DNA from 2 places in the Nonomuraea sp. NPDC049152 genome. Region 1 is predicted to be linked to the other one. Evidence: riboswitches for the same ligand, from Rfam matches in the RefSeq annotation. Region 1 holds a riboswitch; the other holds the start of a gene.
What was found. A riboswitch is a leader RNA that binds a small molecule or an ion and turns the genes downstream of it on or off. The one in region 1 is predicted to bind S-adenosylmethionine.
Positions count from the first base shown of each region.

Region 2: another riboswitch for S-adenosylmethionine. It lies ahead of thrC (threonine synthase); the one in region 1 lies ahead of AB0B45_RS30935 (aminotransferase class V-fold PLP-dependent enzyme).

Region 1 covers NZ_JBEZDO010000019.1:151,614-155,014, reverse strand. Annotated here, with positions in the region: gene AB0B45_RS30940 (DoxX family protein) at 1-409, shown strand, start outside; gene AB0B45_RS30935 (aminotransferase class V-fold PLP-dependent enzyme) at 410-1,738, opposite strand; SAM riboswitch class IV at 1,786-1,901, opposite strand; gene AB0B45_RS30930 (TerC family protein) at 2,001-2,735, shown strand; gene AB0B45_RS30925 (cytochrome P450) at 2,735-3,401, shown strand, end outside.
Region 2 covers NZ_JBEZDO010000007.1:297,287-300,687, reverse strand. Annotated here, with positions in the region: gene AB0B45_RS16345 (trehalose-6-phosphate synthase) at 1-1,250, opposite strand, end outside; gene AB0B45_RS16340 (RNA polymerase sigma factor) at 1,274-1,834, shown strand; SAM riboswitch class I at 1,894-2,033, shown strand; gene thrC (threonine synthase) at 2,047-3,279, shown strand; gene AB0B45_RS16330 (MoaD/ThiS family protein) at 3,297-3,401, shown strand, end outside.

The DNA of each region.
Region 1 (3,401 bases):
TCAGATGTTCACCCAGATGGGGATCCCGCTGGCGGGGCTGTCCGCGGCCTTCGCCGCGGCGGCCGAGCTGGTGGGCGGCGCCTTTCTGATCGTCGGCCTGCTGGTGCGCCTGGCGGCGCTCGCGCTGGTCGTCGACATGGTGGGCGCCTTCGTGTTCGTGCACGGCGGCAAGGGCATCTTCGTGACGAGCGGCGGCTGGGAGCTGGTCGGCGCCCTCGCGTCCGCCTGCCTCCTGCTGGTGGCGGTCGGCGGGGGACGCTTCGGTGCCGACGGCCTGCTCGTACGCGCCCGCGGGCGGAAGGCCGAGCAGCGCGAGGCCGAGCGAGAGGCCGAGCGCGCCCCCATGGACATCTTCGACGAGCCGCGGCGCGACGAGGACCTGCCGCCCGACTCGCCGACCCGGCCCTAGCTAGCGGCGGGCGACCAGATCGTGCAGCGCGCCGACGAGCCGGTCGACGTGCTCCTCCGTCGTGCCGATGCCGATCGAGGCCCTGACGGCCGACGCGGTGTCGTCCTCGCAGCCGCCGTCGTTCTGACTGTCGCGCCCGCTTCGGTCCTCGTTGGCTCGTGCCTCGCTCTCTCCGCCCGAGCTCCTGCGCTCGGGGATGTCGAGCAGGTGCCGCACGAACGGGTGCGCGCAGAACTTCCCGTCACGCACGCCGATGCCGTACTCGGTGGAGAGCGCCTCGGCGACCTGCCTGGCGGTGTAACCGTCGACGACGAACGACACGATGCCGACCCGCGGGTGGTCAGGCCCCCAGAGCGACAGCTCGCGGACCCCCTCGACGGCGTCCAGCCCTTCACGCAGCCTGGAGATCAGCCGCTCCTCCTCGTGGACCAGCGGCGTCCATCCCGTCGCGGTGAGCGCGTCGCACGCGGCGGCCAGCGCGATCGCGCCCAGCACGTTCGGGGTCCCGGCTTCGTGCCTCGGCTCTGCGTCCTCGTGCCACTCGGTGGTGCCGTCGGCCAGGGTGCCCACCGACTTCACCGCGCCGCCCCCCTTGAGGTACGGCTCGCCGTCCGAGAGCCAGTCGCGCCGCCCGACCAGCACGCCCGCGCCGAAGGGGGCGTAGAGCTTGTGGCCGGAGAAGGCGACGTAGTCGAGGTCGAGCGCGGTCAGGTTGAGCTTGCGGTGAGGGACGAGCTGGGCGGCGTCGACGAGGATGCGGGCGCCGTGCCGGTGGGCGATGTGCGCGAGGGCGGCGATCGGCCACAGCTCGCCCGTCACGTTCGAGGCGGCGGTCACGACGAGCAGCTTGGGGCCCTCGATGGCGGCCAGCGCCTCGTCGGCCTGCCGTACGGCCTCGCCGGGGAAGGCGGGCGGCGCGAGGCGCACGACGCGCTGCCACGGGAGTAGGGACGCGTGGTGCTCGGTGTCGAAGACCACGGTCGTGGCGCCCTTGGGAAGGCACCTGGCCAGCAGGTTGGTGGCGTCGGTCGTGTTGCGGGTGAAGACGACCGCGTCGTCGGCGCGGGCGCCGACGAAGGCGCGGACGGTGTGGCGCGCCTGCTCGTAGCGGGCGGTGGTCAGCTGGGAGGCGTAGCCCGCGCCGCGGTGGACGCTGGAGTAGGCCGGGAGCGCGGCGGCGACGGCCGCGCTGACCGGCTCCAGACAGGGGGCGCTGGCGGCGTAGTCCAGGTTGGCGTAGGAGACCAGGCGACCACCCTTGACGGGCACCTCGAGGTCCTCGCCCAGCACCTTGACCTGAACGGGGTTGAAGATCGTCGCAACGGACACGGCACAGCCCTTCTAGGGTCATCGGACCCCTGGCCATGGCGCATCGGAGCCCGCGCTTGCCCGCCACACCTCGTGGCGGACCAGGTCTTCACCCGGGGCACCCCGCCGCGGACGCGAGGGTTGCCGGCCAGCAAGCCGGGGCTAAGCGCTGGCACTCATGACCTACGCCCGAACTATAACCGACATGGGGTGCCGTTTCGCAAGCCGCGAACTTCTGGGGCGGTGAGCTCGTTGGGGATGGGGACAGCGAACAAGGAGGCACATGATGCTGGACTGGGTGGCAGACCCACAGATCTGGATCGGGTTCTTCACCCTGGTCGCCCTGGAGATCGTGCTGGGGATAGACAACATCATCTTCATCTCGATCCTGGCCGGGAAGCTCCCGCCCGAGCAGCGCGACAGGGCCAGGGTCCTCGGCCTCGCCGCCGCGCTCGTCTCGCGCCTGCTGCTGCTCCTCGGGCTTTCCTGGGTGGTACGGCTGACGGAGCCGCTCTTCGAGGTACTGGGGCAGGAGATCTCGGGCCGAGATCTGATCCTCATCCTCGGCGGCCTGTTCCTGCTGGCCAAGAGCGTGCTGGAGATCGGCGAGAGCATGGAGCTGAAGGACAAGGAGGGTAAGCAGGGCAAGGTGACCTCCTTCACCTCGGTCATCCTCCAGATCATGGTGCTCGACGTCGTGTTCTCGCTCGACTCGGTCATCACCGCGGTCGGCATGGTGGACGAGCTGGGTGTGATGGTCGCGGCGGTCATCGTCGCGGTGCTGGTGATGCTGTTCGCCTCGGGGCCGATCAGCAGGTTCGTTGACAGGCATCCGAGCATCAAGATGCTGGCGCTGTCGTTCCTGGTGCTGATCGGTGTCGTGCTCCTGGCCGAGGGCTTCGACCAGCACATCCCCAAGGGCTACATCTACTTCGCGATGGCGTTCTCGGTGGTCGTCGAGCTGCTCAACATCAGGATGCGGAGCAGGCACGCGAAGGCCGAATCTAAGATGCAGTAGTGCGCTTTGATCCTTGGAATCCGGATTTTGTAGCTTCGCCGTACGCGGTCTATGACGAGCTGCGGCGCGACGCGCCCGTCAGCTTCTTCGAGCCCACGGGACAGTGGCTGATCGCCAGGCACGCGGACGTCAACGCGCTGCTCAGGGATCGCCGCCTTGGCAGGTCCTACCTGCACCTCGCCACGCACGAGGAGTTCGGCCGCGAGCCGGAGCCGGAGTTCCAGGATCCGTTCTGGCGGGTGGTCAGGGCGGGCATGCTCGACGTCGAGCCGCCCGTCCACACCCGCCTGCGCCGCCTGGTCTCCAAGGCGTTCACGCCCCGCATGGTCGAGTCGATGCGGCCCAGGGTCCGCGCGATCGTCGAGGGCCTGGTCGACGACTTCGTCGAGAAGGGCGGCGGCGACCTGATCGCCGAGGTGGCCGAGCCGCTGCCGGTCACCGTCATCGCCGAGATGCTCGGCGTCCCCGACGCCGACAGGCATCTGCTGCGCCCGTGGTCGGCCGACATCTGCGGCATGTACGAGCTGAACCCCTCGCAGGAGGCCCAGCACACGGCGGTCAGGGCCGCCTCGGAGTTCTCCGACTACCTCAAGGACCTCGCCCGCGCCCGCAAGGCGGACCCGGGCGAGGATTTGATCAGCGCGCTCGCCCAGATCGGGGAGCTGA
Region 2 (3,401 bases), on a different contig from region 1:
TCGGCCGCCGCGCCCGCCTCGCGCGAGAGCACGAGTGCGCAGCGCGGGGACAGGATCGGGCCCTCCTTGGCGACCAGGTTCATGCCGTCGCGGATGGGGTTGACCAGCAGCACGTCGGCCAGGCGGTAGGCGGCGAGAGAGCGCGGGTAGTCGTCGTTGACGTTGAGGATCAGCGGATCCCAGTCCTCGGTGGCGTACTCGTCTTCGATCTCTTTGGCACAGCGTTGCACGGCGGCAGTGTATTCGCGGTATTCGGGCAGGTCGTGGCGGGATGGGTAGGCGAAGGCGAGATGCACCACCCGGCCGTGCCACTCGGGATGGGCGGCGAGGAACTCCCTGTAGGCCAGCAGGCCGCGGACGATGTTCTTCGACAGCTCGGTGCGGTCGATGCGCACGATCAGCCTGCGGTCGCCGACCTGCTCGCGCAGCGCGGCCATGTTCGACTCGACGTCGGGCTCGCAGGCGCGCTTCCACAGCGAATCGCCGTCGACGCCGAGGCCGTGCACGCCGATGCGGGTGGTGCGGCCCTCGTGGCTGACCGACCTGTCGACGACCTTGGCGCCCAGCAGGCTCTGGCAGCAGTCCATGAACGCGTTGGCCCACCGCTCGGTCAGGAACCCCGCGTGGTCGGCGCCCAGGATGCCTTCGAGCACCTCGCGCGCGACCTCGTCGGGCAGCAGCGAGAAGTACTCGGGCGGTGCCCAGGGCGTGTGGCTGAAGTGGCTGATCCGCAGGTCGGGGCGCTCGGCCCGGAGCATCGCAGGGGTGAGCGTCAGGTGGTAGTCCTGCACCATCACCTTGGCGCCGTGGCTGGCCTCCTCGGCCAGCGCCAGCGCGAAGGCGCCGTTGTAGTCGCGGTAGGACTCCCACTCCTTGGTGAACCTTGTGCCGAAATAGGGGGCGTTAGGCGTGTCGTACAGCAGGTGGTTGACGAACCAGAGGGTCGAGTTGGCCACCGCGTTGTACGCGCGGTGGAAGGTCGCAGGCGGGATGTCCAGCATGCGCAACTTGCCGGTGTCATAGCCCGCCTGGTCGAGCCGACCACCGGGGGCCAGCCGTACGGCGCTGCGGTCGCCGTCGGACAGCGCGGCGCACACCCAGAGCACGCCCTCGTCCCTGACCACTCCCGAGAGCCCGGAAACCAGGCCCCCGCCGCCGCGTTTCATGGTCAGGTCGCCGTCGTCGGACACGGTGAAGGAGACAGGGCCACGGTTCGAAGCCACAAGAACGCTGTTCACAACATCCACCATGACCCCGAACATAGGATCTCGCTATGGCCCTAGATGAGCTAACCGAGGAACTGGCCCGCTCCGCCGCGGGCGGCGATCACCGCGCGCTTGGCGAGCTCCTGAAGCGGATCGAGCCCGACGTACTGCGCCACTGCGCCCGTATCCTGCCATATCACCAGGACGCCGAGGAGGCGTGCCAGGACACTTTGCTCGCGGTCGCCCGCAACATCGCCCGTTTCGAGGGCAGGGCGAGGTTCAGCACGTGGCTGCACATCGTGACGGCCAACTGCGCGCGCACCACCTACAGGTCGTTGAAGCGCAGGGCCGCCGAGCAGACCTCGGAGGAGTTGCCCGTGCAGAAGCCCGACGTGCGCAGGGTGAGCGTCATCGCGGGGTCACGGCTCGACCTGCTCGAGGCCATGGAGGCGCTGGAGGCCGACAAGCCCGACCTGGCCCAGGCGCTGGTGCTGCGCGACATCGTCCAGCTCGACTACAACGAGGTGGCCGAGCAACTGGGCATCCCGCTCGGCACCGCCAAGTCGCGGATCCACCAGGCGCGCAAGTACGTTCAGGCCGCGCTCGGTGATACTTATCGTCTCAGCTAGTGAGACGACAGGTCGTGTCACGAGCACGGCCGGGTATGGTGATGCCCATAACTTCATATTGCTCATCCAGAGGGGTGGAGGGACCGGCCCTGCGAAGCCCCGGCAACCCTCCCGGACTGAACTCGTGAAGTGACGAGGCCGGCCGGGACAGGTGCCAATTCCGGTCTGTGGCCAGGGTGGTCGCAGACGAAGATGAGGGAAGGCCTCGCTTCATGTCGCTTGACTTCGGTCCTGCTGTCGCTCTGTCCTGCCGCGAGTGCGGCGCGCGCTACGACCTCGGCCCCAGCTTCGCGTGTCTGGAGTGTTTCGGGCCGCTCGAGGTGGCCTACTCCTTCGGGTCCGTGTCCCGCGCCGACATCGAGGCAGGACCCGCCAACATCTGGCGTTACCGCTCGCTGCTGCCGGTGCCCGTCGACGTGGCGAGCAAGCAGAACATGAACCCTGGCTGGACGAAGCTCGTCAAGGCCGACAATCTGGGCAAGGCGCTCGGCATTCGCGACCTCCACGTGAAGGACGACTCGGGCAACCCCACCCACTCCTTCAAGGACCGCGTGGTCGCCATCGCCGTCGAGGCGGCGCGCAACTTCGGCTTCCACACGCTGTCGTGCTCGTCCACCGGCAACCTGGCCGGCGCGGTGACCGCGGCCGCGGCCCGCGCGGGACTCGACGCCTGCGTGTTCATCCCGGCCGACCTGGAGCAGGCCAAGATCGCCATGGCGCGGGTCTTCGGCGGCAAGCTGGTCGGCATCCAGGGCACCTACGACGAGGTCAACCGCTTCTGCTCCGAGCTCATCGGCGACCCGCTGGGCGACAAGTGGGGCTTCGTCAACGTCAACCTGCGGCCCTACTACGCCGAGGGCTCCAAGACGCTGGCCTACGAGATCGCCGAGCAGCTCGGCTGGAAGCTGCCGGACCAGATCGTCATTCCGGTGGCCTCGGGGTCACAGCTCACGAAGATCGACAAGGGCTTCAAGGAGCTGATCGCGCTCGGGCTGGTCGAGGACGCCCCCTACAAGATCTTCGGCGCGCAGGCGCTCGGCTGCTCGCCGGTCTCCACGGCCTTCAAGGCAGGGCACGACGTGGTGCAGCCGGTCAAGCCCGACACCATCGCCAAGTCGCTGGCCATCGGCAACCCCGCCGACGGGCCCTACGTGCTCGACATCGCCCGCCGTACGGGTGGGGCGGTCGAGGACGTGACGGACGCCGAGGTGGTGTCCGCGATCAAGCTGCTGGCGTCCACGGAGGGCGTCTTCGCCGAGACCGCGGGCGGGGTGACCGTCGGCGTGCTGAAGAAGCTCGTCGACACGGGTCAGCTCGACCCCTCGCTGACCACCGTGGTGCTCAACACCGGTGACGGGCTCAAGACGCTCGACGCGATCGCGGACGACGCCACACCCACGGCCGTGATCAGGCCGTCCCTTGACGCGTTCCGCGCGGCTGTCTGAAAGGAAAGGTAGAAGTCATGAGCGTTTCGGTGCGGATTCCCACCATCCTGCGCACGTACACGGGCGGCAGCGCGGAGGTGAGTGGCGAGGGTGCCACGCTTCGCGAGGTGCTGCAGAAGCTC